DNA from 4 places in the Saccharopolyspora sp. NPDC045941 genome. Region 1 is predicted to be linked to each of the others. Evidence: riboswitches for the same ligand, from Rfam matches in the RefSeq annotation. Region 1 holds a riboswitch; each other region holds the start of a gene.
What was found. A riboswitch is a leader RNA that binds a small molecule or an ion and turns the genes downstream of it on or off. The one in region 1 is predicted to bind thiamine pyrophosphate.

Region 1 (5,623 bases):
TCGGGCGAACGGGGCCCATCCCCCGATGGCGAACCGGTCGCCCTCGCGGACGACCTCGGCACCGCCGTGACCGCCGAGGTGCGCGGGCAGCACCAGCGCGTTCGCGTCGGCGGCCCAGCCGAGCAGCCGCCGCCGCGTGGCCCTGGCCCGGGCCGGGTCCTCGCAGAAGCAGCTGTTGGTGTCGGGTTCGACGAACTGCAGGGCGGTGTGCAGCAGATCGCCGACGAACAGCGCGCGGTCGCCGCCGGATTCGAGCGTGACCACCGACGAACCAGGGGTGTGCCCGGGCGCGAGGTCCAGCCGCAGGTTCGCGTCGATCCGGTAGCCGTCCTCCCACAGCACCGCGAGCCCGGCCTCGTGCACCGGCGCGACGCTGTCCTCGAAGACGTTCTGGTTGCCGCGGCCCAGGTTCGGCCGATGGCCGTTCGCCGGGTTCCAGAACTCGAAGTCGGCCCGGGGCATGAGGTAGGTGGCGTTGGGGAACGTCGGCACCCAGCTGCGGCCGTCGAGGTAGGTGTTCCAGCCGACGTGGTCCACGTGCAGGTGCGTGTTGATCACCAGGTCCACGTCCTCCGGCCGCACCCCGGCCCTGGCGAGATCGCCGAGGAAGTCGGTGTTCAGGTGGCTCCACACCGGCGAGTACGGCCGCTCCTTGTGGTTGCCGACGCCGGTGTCGACCAGGATCGTCCTGCCCTCGCTGCGCAGCAGCCACGTCTGGATGGCCGACATGCAATCGCCGGTGTGCGGGTCGAGGAAGTCCGGGGCGAGCCAGGGAGCGTTCCAGGCGCCTTCGGGACTCTCCGGGAAGAAGGTGTCCGGCGGCATCTCGACCGGACCGAAGTACTCCACGACCCGGGTGATCGTGACGTCGCCCAGCACGATTTCGCGCATGTTCCCTCCGGGGTGTTCGCTGGTGTTCCGTCCACCGTGCGACCCCGGTGCGCCGACCGGCCAGACCCGTGTTCGCCTACCCCCGGCAGGGTCAGGCTCACCGGCCGAGCGCGGCGGATACTGCGGGTATGGGTGTTCCTGGCTTGCTGGGCGAGTTCCTCCGGGCACGGCGTGCGCGCCTGCGCCCCGACGACGTCGGCCTGCCCGAGTTCCACGAGCGGCGACGCGTGGCGGGGTTGCGGCGGGAGGAACTGGCGCAGCTGGCCGGGGTGAGCGTGTCCTATTACACGCGCCTGGAGCAGGGCCAGTCGGTCAACGCCTCCGACGCGATCCTGGATGCCCTCGCCGGAGCCCTGCGGCTCGACGAGCACGAGCGCGAACACCTCCACCAGCTCGCCGCGCAACGTCCCCGGCCGCAGCGCCGCCCTCCGCTGGAACGGCTCGACCCCTTGACCCGCGACCTGCTGCGGTCGTTCGGGGCCGTGCCCGCGCTGGTCCTCGGCAGGCGGACCGACGTGCTGGCCTGGAACGCGCTGGGCCACGCACTGCTGGCCGGGCACCTCGACCGAACCGCTCCGGAACGCCCGGCGGACCGGCCGAACCTGGCCCGGATGCTGTTCCTCGACCCGCACACCCGCGACCTCTACGCGGACTGGCAGCGCAAGGCGCGCGCCGTGGTCGGCAACCTCCGGCAGGTCGCGGGGCGGCATCCCGAAGACGCCCTGCTGGCCTCGCTCGTCGGCGAACTGTCCATGAAGAGCCCGGAATTCGCGGCGCTGTGGAGCGATCACCGAGTCAAGCCCTGCGAAGCGGACGAATACGAGCTGCGTCATCCGCTGGTGGGCGCGCTCGCGGTCGCGCAGCAGATCCTCGTGCCGGCCCGCTCGCCGGAGCAGTCCGTGGTCGTGGTCACGACCGCGGACGGCTCCGGTGCGGAGAACGCGATCAAGCTGCTCGCGATGCGTACGCGGGATTAGCGTGCGTCTCAGCTCTCCGCGCCGCGGCGGCGGAAGGCGCCGATGATCGCGGCCGCGAGGGCGGCCACGACGAACGACGTGAGCGCGGCGCTCATCCACGCCGGGACGGTGAAGCCGAGCGCGTCCCGCAAACCGGTCCACAACTGGCTCCACCAGCCGAGTTCGCCCGGGTTGATCAGCTGGAACGCCGCGAAGCCCAGGAACCAGGCCAGCAGCATGCCCCAGCGGGACGGGGCCTGCGCGGACAGGTCGTAGCTGCGGCGGCGGCCGTGCAGGAAGTAGTCCACCGCCAGCACGCCGAACATCGGCACGAACACCGAGCCGATCAGCAGCAGGAAGTTCGAGAACTCCGCGATGTCCAGGGTCAGCGCGAGCAGCGTGATCAACGACCCGATGATCACGCACAGCACCCGGCGGTCGGCGCTGGGCCGCAGGTTCTGGATGGAGACCGCGGTCGAGTAGGTGTTGGCGAAGGACTGGTCGACCTCGCGCAGCACCAGGATGCCGAAGAAGATCACCCCGAGCGGCACCGCGAGCATCGGGTCGAACACCTTGTCCGCGTCGCCGGCCACCATCGCCAGCCCGATCAGCCCCAGCAGGTAGCAGGCGATCTGGGTGACCGAGTAGCCCACCGTCGCGGCCGTGAACGCGCCGGACACCGACTTCGAGTGCCGCGAGTAGTCCGAGGCGACCGGGATCCAGGACACCGCGACCGCCAGCGCGGCGTCCGCGCCGGGCCAGAAGCCCTGCCAGGAACCGGTGTTCATGTCCGGCAGCGGCTGCCGCAGCAGCTGGACGAAGAAGTACACCATCGCGATCGCCACCGCGATGCTGACGTAGCGGCGCAGCAGGCGCAGCGCGCCGAGCGGGCGCAACGTGAGCACGGTGGTCAGCGCACCGGCCACCAGCACGTACAACCAGTGCGGGCCGCCGCCGAACAACGCCTCCGCGCCCTGCGCGATGACCAGGAGTTCGAAGGTTCCCCAGCCGATCAGCTGCAGGATGTTCAGCACCGTCGGCAGGTACGACAGCTTGGTGCCGAACAGGCCGCGCAGCAACATCATCGCCGGGGCGCCGGTGCGTGCTCCCGGAACGGCCGCGAGGCCGACCATGATGCTGCCGATCACGGTGCCCACCACGCACGCGGTGACGGCGGCGGCGAACGACAGCTGCGGCACGCCGGCCGGCGCGAGCACGGCCAGCGCGCCGCTGAAGCCGAGCAGGCTCACCCCGAGGTTGCCCCAGAACGCGCCCTGGTCGAGCACGCCGAGCGTCTTCGGTGCCGGTTCGTCCAGGGTGTGCGGAACTTCGGCACGATCGACGTCAAGCGCCATCAACAGCTCCCTACGCCGGCATTATCCGGACAGGTTCTGCGGTCGGTGGCGCTGTGGTGCCACCCTCTCAGCCCGGTGCGCCCGAGCTCCCGCGTGGATTGAGTCGGCGACACCCTACCCCGATCAGGTGACCGATGCCAGCCGGGTCACCGACGGCGGTTGCCGAACAGGCCGCGGGTGATCTCCCGCCCCAGCGCGCTCGCCGCCGAGCGGAAGAACGACCGCACCGCGGGATTGTCCATCGCCTTCTCCAGGAATCCCGACGCTTCCGACTTTTCCGGTACTCCAGACTTTTCCCGCGTCTCGGGCGCGGCGGCGACCTTCTTCGCCAGGAGTTCGTAGGCGGATTCCCGATCGACGGTCTGCTCGTACTTCCCGTGCAGATCGGATGAAGCGGCGGCGGCTCGCACCGCGTCCTCGCCGATCGCGCCCATCAGCGAGCGGGGCGCGCGGAGCCGCGTCCACGCGACCGGCGTCGGCGCACCGGTCTCGGAGAGCACCGTCACGATCGCCTCTCCGATGCCCAGCGACGTCAGCGCCTCGTCGAGCTCGTAGTGCTCGGTCGTCGGGTAGGTCTTCACCGTGCGCGCCAGGGCCTTCTGGTCGTCCGGGGTGAACGCCCGGATGGCGTGCTGGACCCGGGCGCCCAGCTGGGAGAGCACCGCGTTGGGCAAGTCAGTGGGCAGCTGCGTGCAGAAGAACACGCCCACCGCCTTGGACCGGATCAGCTTGACGGTCTGCTCGATGCGCTCCAGGAACGCCTTGGACGCGTCGCTGAACAGCAGGTGCGCCTCGTCGAAGAAGAACACCAGCTTCGGCCGGTCCAGGTCGCCGGCCTCCGGCAGCTCCTCGAACAGCTCGGCCAGCAGCCACATCAGGAACGTCGAGAACAGCACCGGGTCGGCCTGCACGTCGTCGAGCTCCAGCAGGTTCACCACGCCCCTGCCGTCGACCTGCCGGAGCAGGTCTGCGACCGCCAGCTCCGGCTCGCCGAAGAACTCGTCCCCACCCCGGGCCTCCAAATTGGACAGTGCCCGCAGGATCACGCCCGCGCTGGCGGCCGAGACCCCGCCGATGCCCTTGAGCTCGGCCTTCCCCTCGTCGCTGGTCAGGTACTGGATCACCGAGCGCAGGTCCTTGATGTCCAGCAGCGCCAGCCCGCGCTCGTCGGCCCAGTGGAAGATCAGGCCCAGCGTCGACTCCTGCGTCGCGTTCAGGCCGAGCACCTTCGCCAGCAGCAGCGGCCCGAAGCCGGTCACGGTCGCGCGGATCGGCACGCCCCGACCGCCGGTGCCCAGCGACAGGAACTGCACGGGGAACGCCGCGGGCCGCCAGTCATCGCCGACCTCGGCGGCGCGGGCCGCCACCTTGCCCCCGCCCTCCCCGGGAGCGGACAGGCCGGAGAGGTCGCCCTTGACGTCGGCCAGCAGCACCGGCACGCCCGCGTCGGACAGCTGTTCGGCCAGCAGCTGCAGCGTCTTCGTCTTGCCCGTGCCGGTCGCGCCCGCCACCAGGCCGTGCCGGTTCATCGTCGCCAGCGGGATCCGCACGGCGGCAGCGGCATCCACCGAGCCGTCGACGACCACCGCGCCCAGCTCGACCGCCGCGCCTTCGGTCGCGTAGCCCGAAGCGATCTCCTGTGCCGCGTTGCCCGCCACCGCGCCCTCCGATCCTCGCCGGTTCCCACCAGCTCGACGCTAAGCCGCCGGGGACCCGTCCGGGCGACGCGCCACCCGGACGAGCGATACCAGCAAGGGCCGGTATTGACCTCGACCTTGGTGTAACTCCTAGCCTCGGGAACAGCGGAACACGACGAGGAAGGCGAGAACACCATGCCCGTCCAGCTCAACCACACCATCGTCGCCACGTCCGACAAGGTCGCCCACGCTCGGTTCGTGGCCGACCTGCTCGGCCTCCCGGACCCGGAACCGTTCGGCCCGTTCATGTGCGTCCAGACGTGCAACGACGTCACGCTGGACTACCTGGAGACCGACGAGAAGATCGTCCCGCAGCACTACGCGTTCCTGGTCAGCGACGAGGAGTTCGACGAGATCTTCGGGCGGATCAAGGCGCAGGAGCTGCCGTACTGGGCCGACCCGGCGCACCAGGAGGCGGGTGAGATCAACACCCGGGACGGCGGTCGCGGCGTCTACTTCGACGACCCCGACGGCCACGTCCTGGAGATCCTCACCAAACCCTACGGCAGCGGCCGGTAGCAGATTCCCCCTGGTCAAGCACGGAGAGCGCGTTGGGCCGCGGCAGCCGCCCAGCGCGCTCGCGCGCGCGTGCTCCGGGGGGATGGGATCTTCCGCCGAATCCGGTTAGAGTGTGGTCAGACCACCTGTCAGGACCATGGCGTTCCCGTCGCCGGGCGGTCGAAGGCGGAGGAAAGGAGCCACCGTGAGCGTGCCCGAACTCGAT
Region 2 (5,623 bases), on a different contig from region 1:
TGCCCGCCACCGCGACCGAAACCGCGCCGCCCGCGGCAGAAGGGGCGACCCTGCTCGACGCGATGCAGCGCGACTTCGGCCTGGACCGGGACCAGGCCCTCCAGCGCCTCGACCAGGAAGCCGCTGCGGCCCAGGCCGACGAGCGGCTGAGCGGCGCGCTGGGCAGCACCTACGGCGGGTCCTACTTCGACCCGGCGCTCGGCAAGCTCGTCGTCGGCGTCACCGACCAGGCCCGCTTCGACGAGGTGCGCGCGGCCGGCGCCGAGCCGAAGCTCGTCATCTACAGCATCGAGCAGCTCAACGGGGTCGTCGAAGGCCTCAATCTGCGCAGCTCGATCGCCCCGAAGGGCGTCTCCGGCTGGTACGTCGACGGCAAGGTGAACTCCGTCGTCGTCACCACCAGGCCGGGCACCGCCCCCGACGCGGCGCGGTTCGTGCACACCTCCGGGGTCATCACGGAAGCGGTGCGCGTAACCGAATCGCTGGAGAACCCCCGCACCTACGCCGATGTCATCGGCGGCAACGCCTACTACATCGGCAGTGGCTCCCGCTGCTCCGTCGGATTCTCGGTGCAGGGCGGATTCGTGACCGCCGGGCACTGCGGCAGCGTCGGCGACTCCACCTCGCAGCCCACCGGCCAGTTCGAGGGCTCGTCGTTCCCGGGCAACGACTACGGCTGGGTCCGGGTCGGCTCCGCCGACACCCCGCGCCCGCTGGTGAACCGGTACAACGGCACCACCGTCGGCGTCGCGGGCTCCACCGAGTCCGCCGTGGGCGCGTCCATCTGCCGCTCCGGCTCCACCACTGGCTGGCACTGCGGTTCGGTGCAGGCCAAGAACCAGACCGTGCAGTACCCGCAGGGCACGGTGACCGGCCTGACCCGCACCGACGTCTGCGCCGAGCCCGGCGACTCGGGCGGCTCCTGGCTGTCCGGTAGCCAGGCCCAGGGCGTGACCTCCGGCGGTTCGGGCAACTGCAGCTCCGGCGGCACGACCTACTTCCAGCCGGTGAACGAGATCCTGCAGGCCTACGGCTTGACCCTGCTCACCCAGTAAGCGCCACCAGACCGGCCCCCGGCACCCGGCCGGGGGCCGCGTCGCGTCCGGGGAGGGCGATTTCGTGCGAAATCGCTCAGCCGCCGAGCGTTACGGCAGGCGGTCACGGAGCTCGCGGGCCGCGGCGCGCGGGTCCTCGGCCTCCGTGATCGCGCGGACCACGACGACCCGCTCCGCGCCGGCCTTGAGGGCTTGGTCCAGGTTGTCCGGGCCGATGCCGCCGATCGCGAACCACGGCCGACCGTGGCCGCGGTGCTCCGCGGCGTGCTCCACCAGCTCAAGCCCGGCCGCCGAGCGGCCCGGCTTGGTCGGCGTCGTCCACACCGGGCCGGTGCAGAAGTAGTCCACGCCGGCCTCGATCGCGGCGGCGTCCGCCTGCACCACGTCGTGCGTCGACCGGCCGATCGCGACGTGCTCGCCGACGATGCGCCGGGCGATCTCCACCGGCAGGTCGTCCTGCCCGAGGTGCAGGATGTCGGCCTCGGCGGCCATCGCGACATCGGCGCGGTCGTTGACCGCGAGCAGCGCGCCGTGCCGCAGGCACGCCTCGGCAAGCACCTCCAGCGCCGCCAGCTCGTGGCGGGCCTCCAGCGGGGCGCCGTTCGGGTTCTTGTCCCGCAGCTGGATGATGTCGACCCCGCCGGCCAAGGCGGCGTCCGCGAACTCCGCGAGATCACCGCGCTCGGCGCGCGCGTCGGTGCACAGGTACAGCCGCGCCTCGTCGAGGCGAGCGCGGATGCCGAAGCCGTCAAATCCAGGCATGCCCCACAGGGTAGCCTCCCGCGACGCCGCCGCCGGACCGCGTGAACGCGAGCACGGGCGTGCGTTCCCACCCGGTGCCCGAAATTTGTGAAAGTTGCTCATCCGCACTGTCTTTGAAGCGACGGAGCCGCTTAGCCCACCCTCGCAACCCGCACCGCCGCGGGTTCTCAGGCGTCGTCTGGCGAGGACAGCCCCGATGCCGCGTATTGGTCATACGTAAGTCGGGGCTCCCACAGTCCAGGCGGCGTCTGAGGTTCCGCTACCTGCACCGTTACGCAAAGTGAGTTCAAGACAGGTAACGACGTGGCGATCCTCGCCGGGTACGGTGGTTGGCGGTGAGCACGGGAGCCCGGTTGCCGGGCTGAGAGGGGGCGTTGGCCCCGACCGTCGAACCTGATCCGGGTCATGCCGGCGCAGGGAGCGTGGAGTGTCTGAAGAACGGAACAAACGCGTCGTCGTCGTAGGCGGCGGCGTGATCGGCATGTCCGTGGCGTGGCGCGCAGCCGCCGCCGGGCATCATGTGCAACTCGTCGACGCCGAACCGGCGTCCGGGGCTTCGAACGTGGCCGGCGGAATGCTGGCGCCGCTCGCCGAGGCGTGGCCCGGCGAGGAGGAACTGCTGGAGCTGGGCGCGGCGTCGCTGCGGCTCTGGCCGGAGTTCGCCGACGAACTCGCCCGGGCCTCGGGCCTGCCGTCGGGGCTGCGCCGCGAGGGAACCCTGGTCGTCGGCGTCGACAGCGCGGACCGCGCGGAGCTCGACAACCTGGTTGAGTACCTCGCGCGGCTCGGCCGCGCCGTCACCCGCCTGACCGGCCGGGAGGTGCGGCGGCTCGAACCGTCGCTGGGCCCGGCGGTGCGCGGCGGGCTCGAAGTGCCGGGCGATCTCGCGGTCGACAACCGCCTCGCGCTGGCCGCGTTGCGCGCGGCCGCGACCGCGGCGGGCGTCGAGTTCGTCGCGGCGAACGCGAAGCGCGTCCGGCCCGGCGCGGTGGAGCTCGAAGATTCCACTGTGGACTGCGATGTCGCGGTGATCTCGGCGGGCGTGCATTCGGGCGCGCTGCATCCTGCGCTGCGGGACCGGATCCGGCCGGTGAAGGGCGAAATCCTCCGCCTGCGCGCGCGGAGCACGGCGTTGCCGCCGCCGAGCCGGACGATCCGCGGCCCGGTGCGCGGTCGGCAGACCTACCTGGTGCCGCGCGACGACGGCGGCTTGGTGCTCGGCGCCACCCAGTACGAGGTGGGGTTCGACACCGAGGTCACCGTGGGCGGGGTGCGGGACCTGATCGCCGACGCCGAGCGGCTGATGCCGGGCATCGCCGAATACCAGCTGGTCGAGGCCGCGGCCGGGCTGCGCCCGAGCACCGACGACAACCTGCCGGTGCTCGGCTGGCTGGAACCCGGTGTCCTGGCGGCCACCGGGCACCACCGCGGCGGCTTCCTGCTCGCCCCGGTGACGGTCGAGGCGGTGCTCGCGCTGCTGCGCGACGAGGAACCCGCCGTCGAGATCAAGGCCGCCGATCCGAGCCGATGGGGAGGACACCAGTGCACGTCGTGATCAACGGGGAGACCCGGCAGGTCGCCGCCGACGCAACGCTCGCGGCGGTGCTGCGGGAGTTCGGGGTGCCCGAGCGGGGCGTGGCCGTGGCGCTGGACGGCGCCGTGGTGCCGCGCGCCCTGTGGCCGGGGACCGCGCTGCGCCCCGATGCCGCGATCGAGGTCCTCACCGCAGTGCAGGGCGGCTGACGCCCCTCTGGCCCGAATCCCCTTGCAGGGCAACAGAAGCACGCCGGATCCCGCGCTACCCGGATTCGGTGGACCCGTTGTTAGGAGAGTCATGGACGACCCGTTGGTGATCGCCGGCCGCGAGTTCGGTTCGCGGCTGATCACCGGGACCGGAGGGGCGACGAACCTCGCGGTCCTGGAGCGCGCGCTGATCGTGTCCGGAACCGAGCTGACGACCGTGGCGATGCGCCGCGCCGACGCCGGCGGCGGCACCGGGGTGCTCGACCTGCTGCGCAAGCTCGGCATCGAAGCGCTGCCGAACACGGCGGGCTGCCGGACCGCGGCGGAGGCCGTGCTGACCGCGCAGCTGGCGCGGGAGGCGCTGGAGACGAACTGGGTCAAGCTGGAGGTCGTCGCCGACGAGGACACCCTGCTGCCCGACCCGGTGGAGCTGCTCGACGCCGCGGAACAGCTGGTCGACCAGGGCTTCGTGGTGCTGGCCTACACCAACGACGACCCGGTGCTGGCGCTGAAGCTGGAGGAGACCGGCTGCGCCGCGGTGATGCCGCTCGGCTCGCCGATCGGCACCGGCCTGGGCATCCGGAACCCGCACAACATCGAGATGATCGTCTCCCGCGCGTCGGTGCCGATCGTGCTGGACGCGGGCATCGGCACGGCCTCGGACGCGGCGCTGGCGATGGAGCTCGGCTGCTCGGCGGTGCTGCTGGCCACGGCGGTCACCCGGGCCCAGGACCCGGAGCGCATGGCGGCCGCGATGCGGGCGGCGGTCGAGGGAGGCCGCCTCGCGGCCCTGGCGGGCCGGATCCCCAAGCGCTTCTGGGCGCAGGCATCCAGCCCCGGCCGTCCCCTGGAGTGAGCCGACCGCCCCGACGAGTCCTCAGTGGACCGTCGGGGCCGGGCGGTCCCGGCCCAGCCGCCGGCCGGCCAGCGTCCAGCACGCGCCCCAGAGCAGGAAGAACGGCGACCACAACAGCAGGTCCCAGAGCGCCAGGTCGCGGGCCAGAGCGGCGTGCTCGGGCGGCGGCACGTCGATCCCGGTGAGCACCAACGCGTCCGAGACGAAGCCGATGCCCAGCGGCCCGATCGACCGGACGATCATGAGGATCCCGAGCGTCCAGGCGATCGTCAGCAGCAGCCGGCGCGGGAGGGGCGCGCGCCAGGGCCGGGTGGTGGCCAGCGCGACGATGATGCCGACCACCGCGGCAGCGGCCAGCACCCAGTGGCTCGCCACGAACAATGGATCGCGGGCGAGCAACCGTTCGCGCAGGTCCGGCCGCAGCGGGTCCTTGTCGGCCAGCGCATTGGCCCCCAGCGCCTGCGCCAGCTTCATCGACCCGTAGGCCGCGGCGCAGGTCGCCGCCCCGTAGGCGCCGACACGTGCCCGGTCAGCCCACGACATGCTTCGTCGCCTCCGCGTAGGACCGGATCATCGCCACGAGCAGTCCGATGAGGACGATCCCGAGGACCCCGTGGTACCACTGCCAGCCCACGCCGATGCCGATGAAGCCGTCCACGATCATGATCGCCGCGCCGGCGCCGACGGCCAGCAGCATCCCGGCCAGCACCAGCAGCATCAACGACCTGGGCACGCGACGCCCCAGCGGAGTCACCGTCGCGAGGGCCACGCAGGCGCCCACGATCCCGGTCGCGCTGGCCAGCCACTGCGCACCGGCGGCATCCATGAAGTAGCCCTCTTGGACGGCCTCCGGCACGGTCGGCCCGCCCGGGAATCCGAGTCGGCCCTGCGACGCGAAAACGGCCTTCCCCGCGGCATAACCGAAGAGCAGCACCGCCACCGCTGAAGCAGGCCAGCGCCGCGGCACATCAGAATCAACCATGCGAGCGACGATAAGCACGTCCCGCTGCGAAGAACTCCCGCTGCGGCTGGAGATTCCTCCCCCGCAGGAGGGAACCGCCGGCAACGCTGACGGCCCTGAGCAACGCCTCTGCAGGCCGTTCGGGAACTCGTTCCGTGCGCCGTTCTCGCGCGAAAACGCCGCACCGCGAACCTTTCCGGCTTCGGTGCTCGCCGGAGAGGTCAGCGGATGTGGAGGCGTTCGGGG
Region 3 (5,623 bases), on a different contig from region 1:
CCTCCTGCCGGGCACCGAACCGCCGCCGCTGGCGACCGTGGCGCTCGACGCGATCCGCGGCGCGATCGGCACCGACCGGCTCGCCGTGGTAGTCACCAGCTCGCAGCCGCAGGCGATCGACCCCAGGCTGCGGGAGCCGGGCCTGGTGGGCCGGGAGCTCACCCTCGGCCTGCCCGACGACGCCACCCGTGCGGATCTGCTGCGCGTGCTGCTGCGCAACGCGCCGCTGGCCGAGGACGTGCAGCTCGCCGAGGTCGCCGAGCGCGCTCCGGGGTTCGTCGTCGCCGACCTGGTGGCGCTGTGCCGGGAAGCGGCGGTCGGCGCGGCGTTGCGGCACCAGGACGACACCGCCGATCCCCGCATCCGGCAGCAGGACCTCCTCGACGCGCTGTCCTCGGTCCGCCCGATCTCGATGTCCACATCGGACAACCTGCAGACCGGCGGGCTGACGCTGGACGACGTCGGCGACATGACCGAGGTGAAGCAGGCCCTCACCGAAACGGTGCTCTGGCCGCTGCAGTACCCGGATTCGTTCACCCGGCTCGGCGTCGAGCCGCCGCGCGGCGTGCTGCTGTACGGGCCGCCGGGCTGCGGCAAAACGTTCCTGGTGCGCGCCCTGGCCGGCAGCGGGCGGCTGAACGTCCTCGTGGTCAAGGGCGCGGAGCTGATGGACAAGTGGGTCGGCGAATCCGAGCGGGCGGTCCGCGAGCTGTTCCTGCGGGCCGCCAACGCGGCCCCGACGCTGGTGTTCCTCGACGAGGTGGACGCGCTGGCGCCGCGCCGCGGCCAGTCCTCGGACTCCGGCGTGGCGGACCGGGTGGTCGCGGCGCTGCTGACCGAACTCGACGGCGTGGAGCCGATGCGCGACGTGGTCGTCCTCGGCGCGACGAACCGCCCCGAGCTGGTCGATCCGGCCCTGCTCCGCCCCGGACGCCTGGAGCGCCTCGTCTACGTCCCGCCGCCGGACGCGGAGGCCCGCGAGGCGATCCTGCGCGCGGCGGCGAAGAACACCCCCTTGGCGTCCGATGTGGACCTTGCCGCCCTGGCCGCCGAGCTGGACGGCTACTCCGCCGCCGACTGCGCGGGCCTGATCCGCGAGGCGGCCCTGACGGCGATGCGCGAATCCCTTTCGGCGGCGGAGGTTTCGGCCACGCACCTCGCGACGGCCCGGAAGGCGGTCCGGCCCTCCCTCGACCCGGCCCAGCTCGCGTCCCTGGAGGCCTACGCCACCAACCGCTCCTGACCGCGCGACTTCACGTCACCCAGGGCGGCGCGATTCCTCGCGAAACCGCGCCGTCCCCGGGTCACTTGGCGGCTACCGCGCCCTTGTAGTCGTTGGTGATGATGGCGATCAGGCCCGGCGTCGCGTCCTGGATGCCGTCGAAGCGGGCCTCGGCGCGCGCCCCGAAGTGGGCCGCCATGTCCTTCGCCTGCTGCTCCTCGACCGTGCCCGGCCGGAAGTAGATCGTCGTGGTGGGGATGCGCCCCGCCGAGTAGTTGCCGACCTCCGGAACCTCGTAACCGGCGCCCCGGAAGTCCTCCGCGGCGCGGTGCGCCAGCCCGCCGATGGTGCTGTTGTTGTAGACGCGCACCAGGATCTTGCCCGTCGCGTTGCCGGAACCGACCGGCACGTCCTGGTTCTGGTTGCCCTGCGGCGGCGCAGGAGGCGGAGTGTCCTGTGTGGCCGGTGGCGGCGCCACCGGCGGTGCGACCGGCGTCGTGCCGGCGGGCGGCACCGCGGAGGGCTCAGCTGGCGGGTTCTGCGCCAGCGAGGTGACCGGCGGGTTGTTGCCCGGTTCCGGGGGCAACGGTTGGGCCGTGTTCGACGTGCTACCGCCGGAAACCAGCGTGGTGATGCCGATGACGCCCGCGATCGCACCGACGCCGATCAGGCCGAAGCCGATGATCTTGGCCTTGGCCGGTCCGGTGGGTTCCCCTGAAGCCATCAGTGCAACTCGATTCCCAGTCGTTGGGCGGCCCGTGCGCGCTGCCGTCCCGCCCGTGCCTTGCGCAGCCGCTTGATCAGCATAGGGTCTGCCCGTTCGGCGACCGGACTGTCCAGCAACGCGTTCAGCAGTTGGTAGTACCGCGAGGGCGACATGTCGAACAGCTCGCGGACCGCGAGCTCCTTCTTCACGCCTTCCCGCTTCCACCACTGTGACTCGAAGGCCAGGATGCCCCGCTCCCGGACGGTGAGCTCGCCGTCCGGCGGTAAGGGCTGGGGCGGCACCGGCGGCGGTTCGACGATCCGCTCGATCGGCTGGGTGATCGGCTCGGCGAGGCGCAACCGCCGGCCGGGTGCCGGATCGGAATTCGGCTTCCGCTGTTGCAGGCGCGCCAGCTGCTCGCACTGACGAGCGATCTCCTGCGCGGTCAGCATTTGGGCGGCGTCCATCTGGCTCCTCGCCTCGCGATTCGGGACTTCCCGCGTTCGCTGGAATCACACAGCTGTGATTCCACCCCAATTACACCATGCCCGGAATCCCGGCGGGAGCGGATCACACCGGTGAGTACCGGCTCCAGAACACCCCGACTGCCCAAACCGCTAAAGTCCCGCTCATGGCTGTTCACCCGATCTGCGTCGTCGGCGACCCGGTGCTGCACAACCCCACGCGCCCGGTGGAGCACTTCGACGACGATCTGCGCACCCTCGTCGAGGACATGTTCGAGACGATGGCCGCCGCCAACGGTGTCGGGCTCGCGGCCAACCAGATCGGCGTCGACCTGCGGGTGTTCGTCTACGACTGCCCCGACGACGAGGGTGTCCAGCACCGCGGCGTGGTGGTCAACCCCGAGCTGACCACGTCCGAGATCCCGCAGAGCATGCCGGACCCGGACGACGACTGGGAGGGCTGCCTGTCGGTGCCCGGCGAGTCGTACCCGACCGGCCGGGCGAGCCGGGCGAAGGTCACCGGGTCCGATGTGGACGGAAAGCCGATCGAGGTCGAGGGGACCGGTTTCTTCGCCCGCTGCCTGCAGCACGAGACCGACCACCTGGACGGCCACCTCTACCTGGACCGCCTGATGGGCCGCCACGCCCGGGCGGCGAAGAAGATGGTCCGCCGCAACGGCTGGGGAATCCCGGGCCTGACTTGGGACCCGGCGGAATCCGGCGACCCCTTCGCCGAAGACGACGACTGATCAGAATTCCTTGGTTTCCAAGACCAGGCCGAACGGCTCGGGAATATCGATCGGGTCTCCGAAGGGAACGCTTTGGTGAGTCAGGTATCGCCCGCCGCACGGTTTTGAATGCAGGGACACGGCAGGCCCCTCCTCGCCGAACCGATCGATCAGCAAGTACAAGGGCACTTCGGCGTGGGCATATGCCCACAGCTTCTTCTTACGATCGTCATCCGCGTTGCCGATTGACGTAATCTCAGCGACCAACGCCGCCTTGCTCGCTGAAACCGAGCCCTCCTCATCAGGAACAGCATCTCGCGGAACGATCGCAATGTCCGGAACGCACAAGGTACGACGCATCGGAATCGCGATACCGAGCGTCTGGAAGATTCCCCATTCGTCCGAGACAGCGCGCAAAAATGCCCGGTGCACGAAGTGAGCGATCAGACTATGAGCAGTACCTGGCGGCGGCGTCATCTGAACCCTTCCTTCGATGATCTCCGCGCGCCACGCCTTGTTGGGAAGATCCAGCTTTTGCCAACTCTGGACAGCCTCCTCCCACGTGGCCGTCTCGATCGCCAAGGCAGCAGTCATAGCGCGATCACCTCTTGTATCGATGTCGTCACGCACCGTACTCACCGCCCCTGACAACGTTGTGATCGCCCTGGTCATGAGCCTAATGGCAAACCAGCCTGCCGTCATCGGGGTGAACCGGGGTTGGCAGCCCGCGGTCTCCCGGCTAGCCTCGGGCAGCGACAAATCAACACCGCGGGAGCTCGCACCAAGAGCGGGCTGAGAGGGCGGCTGGAGAACTCCGGGGCCGCCGACCGCATGAACCTGACCGGGTAATGCCGGCGTAGGGAGTGGATGGCAGTGGCCGACGTGCGTCCGAACGCGTCCGAAAGCGGAACCCAGATCACCACCGGGCCGATCAGCGGCTCGCGAAAGGTGTTCCGGAACACCGAATCCGGCCTGCAAGTGCCATTCCGCCGCATCGAGTTGACCAACGGCGAGCACCTCGACGTGTACGACACCTCCGGGCCGTACACCGACGAGAACGCCACCGTCGACGTCCACAGTGGACTTCATCGGATGCGGGCGGGGTGGACCGACGGGCGGGAGCACCGGACCCAGCTCGGCTGGGCCAGGGCCGGCGTGATCACGCGGGAGATGGAGTACATCGCCGTCCGCGAGGGCGTGTCGCCCGAGCTGGTCCGCGACGAGGTGGCCGCGGGCCGGGCCGTGATCCCGGCCAACCGCTGCCACCCGGAGAGCGAGCCGATGATCATCGGCAAGAAGTTCCTGGTGAAGGTCAACGCCAACATCGGCAACTCCGCGGTGACCTCCTCGGTCGAGGAGGAGGTGGAGAAGATGGTGTGGGCGACCCGCTGGGGCGGCGACACCGTCATGGACCTGTCCACCGGCAAGCGGATCCACGAGACCCGCGAGCGGATCCTGCGCAACTCGCCGGTGCCGATCGGCACCGTGCCGATCTACCAGGCGCTGGAGAAGGTCAACGGCGATCCGGCCGCGCTGACCTGGGAGATCTACCGCGACACCGTCATCGAGCAGTGCGAGCAGGGCGTGGACTACATGACCGTGCACGCCGGCGTGCTGCTGCGCTACGTGCCGCTGACCGCGAACCGGGTCACCGGCATCGTGTCCCGCGGCGGCTCGATCATGGCCGCGTGGTGCCTGGCGCACCACCGCGAGAGCTTCCTCTACACGCACTTCAGCGAGCTCTGCGAGATCCTGCGCGACTACGACGTCACGTTCTCCCTCGGCGACGGCCTGCGGCCGGGCTCCATCGCGGACGCCAACGACCGCGCGCAGTTCGCCGAGCTGGAGACCCTCGGCGAGCTCACGCACATCGCCCGCGAGCACGACGTGCAGGTGATGATCGAGGGCCCGGGCCACGTCCCGATGCACAAGATCGCCGAGAACGTGCGCCTGGAGGAGGAGCTCTGCGGCGAGGCGCCGTTCTACACGCTCGGGCCGCTGACCACCGACATCGCCCCCGCCTACGACCACATCACGTCCGGCATCGGCGCGGCGATGATCGCGCAGGCGGGCACCGCGATGCTCTGCTACGTCACGCCCAAGGAGCACCTGGGGCTGCCGAACCGGGACGACGTCAAGACCGGCGTGATCACCTACAAGATCGCCGCGCACGCCGCCGACCTGGCCAAGGGGCACCCGCGGGCGCAGGAACGGGACGACGCGCTGTCCAAGGCGCGGTTCGAGTTCCGCTGGACCGACCAGTTCAACCTGTCGCTGGACCCGGACACCGCGCGCGCCTTCCACGACGAGACGCTGCCCGCCGAACCGGCCAAGACGGCGCACTTCTGCTCCATGTGCGGGCCGAAGTTCTGCTCGATGAAGATCACCCAGGACGTCCGGAAGTTCGCCGCGGAACGCGGCCTGACCAGCGTCGAGGCGATCGAGGCCGGGATGCGGGAGAAGTCCGGCGAGTTCGCCGGGGCCGGCGGCAAGGTCTACCTCC
Region 4 (5,623 bases), on a different contig from region 1:
AGTGCCGGCCCGGCCGGGGCAGCTGCTTGGCCGGGGCGGTGGTGATCAGGTGCTCGAGGGTGTCGTGGCGGGTGGTGCCCTCGGTCCACGCCAGCACGGCATCGAGGTCCTCGGGCAGGTTCGGCAGGTGGCTGCGGAACTCGGCGTCCAGGACGAGCAGGCCGACCCGCTGCTCGGCGATCACGTCGACGAGCTGGCGGCTGCTCAGGCCGGTGTTGAGCAGCACCACGTCGACGCCGAGCTTGGCGGCGGCGACGATCGTTTCGACCGGACCGTGGTGGTTGCGGCACAGCACGCCGATCCGGGTGCCGCCGGGGACGCGGTCGCGCAGGCCGTTGGCCAACCGGGTGGTGCGCTGCGAGAGCTCGGCGTAGCTGAGCGCGCCGCGCTCGTCGATCACGGCCGGGCGGTCGGCGTGGCGCACCGAGCCGACGGCGAAGCCCAGCGGCGGCGTGATGCCCCAGCGCCGCCAGGCGAGGACGACCCGCAGCAGCTTGTCCGGCCGGAGCGGGCTGATCACCCCCTGCTTGGCCAGGACGAACGCCGTGTGCAGGCCGGACGTTCCGCGCCCGAGGAGCGCGGCTGATCGTTGCCAGAACGTGCTCACGCAGTCACCTCTCGGTCGCCAGGTTACCGGGAGTAGATAATGCCGTGAGCGGACTGCGTGGGGAAGGCCGAGATCACGAGAGCGGGAGCGGACCGTCGTCCGCCCCGCCCTCGATGGGTGTTCACTCGAGCGTGGCGGCCTGCACGATCGCGTCGCGCAAGGCCGCCCGCAGCCTGCCGACCTCCAGCGGTGACAGCACTGCGGTCTCGCCCGGTGGGGCGATCAGCACGACGTTCTCCTGGTTGATGAACACCGACATGTCCCGACGTCTGCCGGCGACATCGCGGCAGCTCACATGCCACTGCTTGGTGGGCTCCACGATCCCCAGCCTCCCTGTTGCAGTTCGCGCGCTCTGCCTCCAGCGCGCGGTATTGATCGAGGGACGCGGTTGGGTATGAACCGTGACGGCATATGCCAGCATCATTCGCGGGCGTGGCTCAGAACACATCTACATCGGGTGATCTGGAAACTCCGAGTGATCATTCACTCGAGCGGCGGTTCCCGGAAAAGCAGAAGTCCGCAGCTCCGTTCGAAGCTGCGGACGTGAGTCGGTGGGCTGGGGCTCAGACCGGGCGGACCACCAGGCCGTTCGCCTCGGCGGTGAAGGTGACCGCCGCTTCTTCGAAGTCGGCGATCGGCAGCTCGTCCCGGACCAGCCGGTGCGGCGCGTCGAAGGCCTCCACCCGGATCTCGCCGGTGCTCAGCGTGCGCTCCGGGAAGTCCACGCCGCCGACCTTGACCTCCAGCTCGCTGCCCTGCACCGCGATGGTCAACCAACCGCCGGGCACCGTCAGCTGCTCGCCGTCGTAGGTCAGGGTGAGCCGGCTGGCGGCGGGGGCCTCGGAGCGGACGGCGACGTGCGAGATCGCGACGTCGCGGTGGCCCGAGTCGCCGGCCAGGGCGATCACGTCCCGCGTGACCTCCTCGGCCGGGCCGTCGCCCGGCTTCGGCGTGAGCACCGGGGCGCGCAGCTCGGCGGCCACCCGGTAGGGCTGCCACGACCCGGCGCCGATCAGGTTGACCACGGCGGTGACGTCGACGTCGGCCAGCAGCCGGGCGCTGCCCGGAGCCGGCGTCACCTCGACGGCGTCGACGTCGCGCCGGTTCAGCAGCTCGCGCAGCGCCTTCGCGCGCTGCCTGCTGTTGCGGTCGAATCCGCGGGTGATCGCCACCGTCCCCGAGCCGGCGGCCGCCACGGCGGCTTCGGTCAGGTCCGCCAGCGGGGCCCAGATCCGGGCGGGATCCTCCGGCCGGGGTTGCCGGCGGGAACGGGCGAAGCTCGGGGCATCGGTCGTGGTTTCCATCATCAACCACTTTAGTCCGCGATGAAGGGTCCCCTTGCCTACCGGTGGGTGCCTTCACGGTGTGAATTCGATCGCTGTGCCGATTCCGCCCGGGTCGCGTGGGCCGATCGGAGCAGGCGGGCGGCTCGGCGATCGGAGTGGTCCGGCCGCCGAACGGTCTTGTCGCGCGGCGCACCTGGGGCAATGCTGGGGCGATCATCTAGGGGGGGCGGGATGACCGAGGTGCACTTCCCCGAACTCGGGCGCAGGCAGGCCGGTCGCGATCCGGCGCGCGGCGTGCTGGTGTGCTGGCTGGTCGCGGACGGCAGCCGGGTGCGGGTGGGCGACCGGTTGGCGGAGATCAGGGTGGGCGGCGATCGCTGCGGCCGGACGGTCGGCTGGGTTTCCGCGCTGGCCACCGGCACGCTGTGGCACCAGGTGCGGCCCGGCGAGGTCCTCACCGCCGGCGTGGTGGTCGGCCTGATCGACTGAGAGCCGTTCGGGAGGCTGCGGCAGGGCGGCTCTTGCGCTTCGAAGCGGCGAAGCCGCTTAGCACCGCCTCGCGGAACGAGTTCGGAAACAGCAAGGCGGGCGTGGTCGTGGGCCCGGCCCGGTTGTTAGGTTGGTGGCAGTGACGCGGGGTGCCCGGCTGCCGGGCTGAGAACAGACCCGTTGAACCTGACCTAGCTCGTACTAGCGGAGGGACGTCATGGTTCCCAATGTGCTGACCATCGCCGGCACCGACCCCAGCGGCGGAGCAGGCGTGCAGGCCGACCTGAAGACCTTCTCGGCGCACGGCGCCTACGGCATGTCCGTGATCACCGCGCTGGTCGCGCAGACGACCACCGGGGTGTCCGAGGTCCACGAGGTGCCGCCGGAGTTCATCACCGCGCAACTGGTCACGCTGCTCGACGACGTGCGGGTGGACGCGGTCAAGATCGGCATGCTGGCCAACGCCGAGGTGATCCGCGCGGTGGTCGAGGTGCTCGACCGCTACGCGCCGCCGCACGTCGTGCTGGACCCGGTGATGGTCGCCAAGAGCGGGGACCGGCTGCTCGCCTCGGAAGCGGTCGGCGCGCTGCGCGAGGAGCTGCTGCCGCGGGTGGACCTGATCACTCCGAACCTGCCGGAGGCCGCGGACCTGCTGGGCGAGCCGGAGCTCACCGACCCCGCCGACATGCCCGCGCAGGCCGAGCGGCTGGCCGGGCTGGGGGCGAAGCAGGTGCTGCTCAAGGGCGGCCACCTCGACGGCGGGACCAGCGTGGACCTGCTGTACGGCGACGGGATCGCCGAGTTCCTCTCCAGCGAGCGGGTCGCGACCACCAACGACCACGGCACCGGCTGCACGCTGTCGGCCGCGATCGCCGCGCTGCGACCGCAGCGCGGCGACTGGCTCGAAGCGGTGCGCGAGGCCAAGGAGTACCTGACGGAGGCCCTGCGCACCTCCGACCGGCTCGACGTGGGCCACGGCCACGGCCCGGTCCACCACTTCCACCACTGGTGGTGACCCGGCGACCCGTCCTGCCGCAATTTCAATGGAAATCGGACCTTCGATTTCCATTGAAATTGCGTGCGCCGTTCGCCGCGGTGCCGAAACACGATCACGAGAGGTTCTGATGAGCAAGTTGCCCGCTCCGCCCGCCGACGGTTTCTGCGCCAAGGCTTGGGCGCACACCGCCGATCTTCAGCAGGCGATCGTCGAGCACCCGTTCAACGCCGCGCTGACCGACGGCACCCTGGACCGCGCCCGCTTCGCGTTCTACATCGTGCAGGACGCGCGCTACCTGGTCGGTTTCGCGCAGGCGCTGGCCGCCGCCGCGACGAGCGCCGACACCGCCGAGGACGCCGCGTTCCTCGCCGGCGCCTCGCAGGGCGCGCTGGTCGAGGAGCGCCGGTTGCACGCCGGGTACGTCGCCGAGTTCGGCCTGTCCGACGCCGAGATCGCCGGGATCGGCACGTCCCCGTCCTGCCTGGCCTACACCTCGTTCCTGCGCGCGAACGCGCTGACCGAGCCGTATCCGGTGCTGCTGGCGGCGATCCTGCCGTGTTTCTGGGTGTACCAGCACGTCGGCACCACGATCCTGGAGGCCACCGGAGGCGCCGAGGGCCACCCGTACCGGGCGTGGATCCAGACCTACGCCGACGACGAGTTCGCCGCGGCCGTGCTGACCGCCCGCGACCTCACCGACCGGGTCGCCGAGGCTGCGGACGACGAGACCCGGCAGCGGATGCTCGAAGCGTTCACCCGGGCCACCGAGTACGAGTGGCTGTTCTGGAACAGTGCCTGGATCAAGGAGGAATGGCCCACCGCGCGCTTCCTCGGATGAGGAATTCCCGGCTCGTCCGCGCAGCGGCGCAAGTTGTGCGGGCGGGCCGGGCGGCGGCGGGCCGGCGGGCGAAACCCGTTGCGAGGTGGGAATAATCCGCGCCGACTCGATGTGACCGGGCGCACATGTTGCACCGCTAACGTATCGTGCGGTGCAGCGATGCTCTCTGCGAGACGCCCGTCCGGGCGAGGAGCAAAGCGTGGATTCTTCCACCCGTGGACGGAGTTTCGTCGGCCGTGGGCATTTCTCTTCTGATCGTCTTCGCGGGCATGCTGGTGCCCGTGCTGGCGGCTGCGCCGTTCTACATCGCCGACCGCCGTCGGCAGCGCGAAGACGCAGCCGGCGGCGAGGAGTAGATCAGCGCCCGTAGATCGCCTTCGCGAGTTCTTCCTTGGCCTGCTTCAGTTCTCGCAGCACGTCGGTGGCGAATCCGCCGCTGGTCGGCATGGCCGGGACCCGCAGTCCCTCGCTGAGCGTCCAGCCGGAACCGCGGTCGATCAGCGACCGGTGCTTGTTGGTGTAGTAGCCCGAGTTGATCGACACCGCGACCCCGTGCGCCCCGGCCGCCGCGGCCATCAGGTGCAGGTGGAACCGGCTGGACAGCCAGCGCTGCCCGGCCGCCGCGGGCAGCCCGGCGTCCATGATCTCGGCGAACGGGTAGAACCGGGCGCCCGGCAGGTCGTGCTCGACCAGCGCGAAGACCTCGCGGTCCACCCGCGGGATGCCCTCCACGATGCCGACCTGCTCGGGTCGCACGCCCCATTCGCTGAGCGTGTCCAGCAGGAATCCGGCCAGCGCGGGCACCGTCACGTCGAGCAGGTCCGACTGCAGGCACACCATGACCTCGCGCAGGTCGTCGTCCCGGTACAGGCCGGGTTCGACGCCGAAGAACATGTCGTCGCCGGTGTGCGAGGCGGCGCCGGCCAGCGCCACCGACGGCTCGTCGCGCACGTCGACGACGTCGAACTGCGCGGTGAGGTTACGCAGCAGCGGCTCAGCTTCGGGCGCGACCGGCCAGAAGCCCTGACCGGTCATCACGGCCCGGCCGCCGGACCGCCGGGTCGCCGCCACCGCGGCCGCGAGCAGGCCGAGGTGGCGCGGCCAGATGCCGTTGACGAACCCGCCGCCGATGATGTGCACCAGGTCGACCCGGGCGGCCAGTTCGATGCCCGCCACCCAGCGCGGCGCCAGCCCCGGGTTGTCGATCGCGTGCTGCACGAACGACGCGACCTCCCACGGGCCGTCGGACGGGGCTTCCCAGCACAGCCGCCAGAACGTGTCGGTGAACCGGGCCCGCGGGTGCAGGTGGCCGAGCAGCACCTCGCTCGGTCCGGGGTTGGGGCAGTCGACCCAGATTTCGCTGTCCGGGGCGACGCGCGCCAGGTGCTTCAGCCAGGCCGCGGCGA

Region 2: it holds a riboswitch for thiamine pyrophosphate, as region 1 does, so the genes downstream of both, thiO (glycine oxidase ThiO) here and AC07FN_RS35905 (purine-cytosine permease family protein) in region 1, are expected to answer to the same signal.
Region 3: it holds a riboswitch for thiamine pyrophosphate, as region 1 does, so the genes downstream of both, thiC (phosphomethylpyrimidine synthase ThiC) here and AC07FN_RS35905 (purine-cytosine permease family protein) in region 1, are expected to answer to the same signal.
Region 4: it holds a riboswitch for thiamine pyrophosphate, as region 1 does, so the genes downstream of both, thiD (bifunctional hydroxymethylpyrimidine kinase/phosphomethylpyrimidine kinase) here and AC07FN_RS35905 (purine-cytosine permease family protein) in region 1, are expected to answer to the same signal.

What each region holds. Positions count from the first base shown of each region.
Region 1 covers NZ_JBWKKU010000063.1:14,849-20,471, forward strand. Annotated here, with positions in the region: gene AC07FN_RS35895 (MBL fold metallo-hydrolase) at 1-891, opposite strand, end outside; gene AC07FN_RS35900 (helix-turn-helix transcriptional regulator) at 1,020-1,868, shown strand; gene AC07FN_RS35905 (purine-cytosine permease family protein) at 1,877-3,202, opposite strand; TPP riboswitch at 3,193-3,305, opposite strand; gene AC07FN_RS35910 (helicase HerA-like domain-containing protein) at 3,349-4,860, opposite strand; gene AC07FN_RS35915 (VOC family protein) at 5,035-5,418, shown strand; gene larE (ATP-dependent sacrificial sulfur transferase LarE) at 5,603-5,623, shown strand, end outside.
Region 2 covers NZ_JBWKKU010000025.1:83,655-89,277, forward strand. Annotated here, with positions in the region: gene AC07FN_RS21500 (S1 family peptidase) at 1-1,055, shown strand, start outside; gene thiE (thiamine phosphate synthase) at 1,146-1,817, opposite strand; TPP riboswitch at 2,149-2,254, shown strand; partial or broken gene thiO (glycine oxidase ThiO) at 2,242-3,372, shown strand; gene thiS (sulfur carrier protein ThiS) at 3,360-3,560, shown strand; gene thiG (thiazole synthase) at 3,652-4,416, shown strand; gene AC07FN_RS21525 (DUF3995 domain-containing protein) at 4,438-4,959, opposite strand; gene AC07FN_RS21530 (hypothetical protein) at 4,946-5,398, opposite strand; gene AC07FN_RS21535 (FUSC family protein) at 5,599-5,623, opposite strand, start outside.
Region 3 covers NZ_JBWKKU010000025.1:92,453-98,075, reverse strand. Annotated here, with positions in the region: gene AC07FN_RS21570 (AAA family ATPase) at 1-1,243, shown strand, start outside; gene AC07FN_RS21565 (LytR C-terminal domain-containing protein) at 1,305-1,946, opposite strand; gene AC07FN_RS21560 (DUF3263 domain-containing protein) at 1,946-2,395, opposite strand; gene AC07FN_RS21555 (peptide deformylase) at 2,560-3,141, shown strand; gene AC07FN_RS21550 (Uma2 family endonuclease) at 3,142-3,750, opposite strand; TPP riboswitch at 3,879-4,000, shown strand; gene thiC (phosphomethylpyrimidine synthase ThiC) at 3,994-5,623, shown strand, end outside.
Region 4 covers NZ_JBWKKU010000001.1:15,601-21,223, forward strand. Annotated here, with positions in the region: gene AC07FN_RS00070 (AMP-binding protein) at 1-607, opposite strand, end outside; gene AC07FN_RS00075 (hypothetical protein) at 729-926, opposite strand; gene AC07FN_RS00080 (hypothetical protein) at 1,171-1,914, opposite strand; gene AC07FN_RS00085 (hypothetical protein) at 2,125-2,382, shown strand; TPP riboswitch at 2,518-2,612, shown strand; gene thiD (bifunctional hydroxymethylpyrimidine kinase/phosphomethylpyrimidine kinase) at 2,600-3,397, shown strand; gene tenA (thiaminase II) at 3,507-4,217, shown strand; gene AC07FN_RS00100 (polysaccharide pyruvyl transferase family protein) at 4,575-5,623, opposite strand, start outside.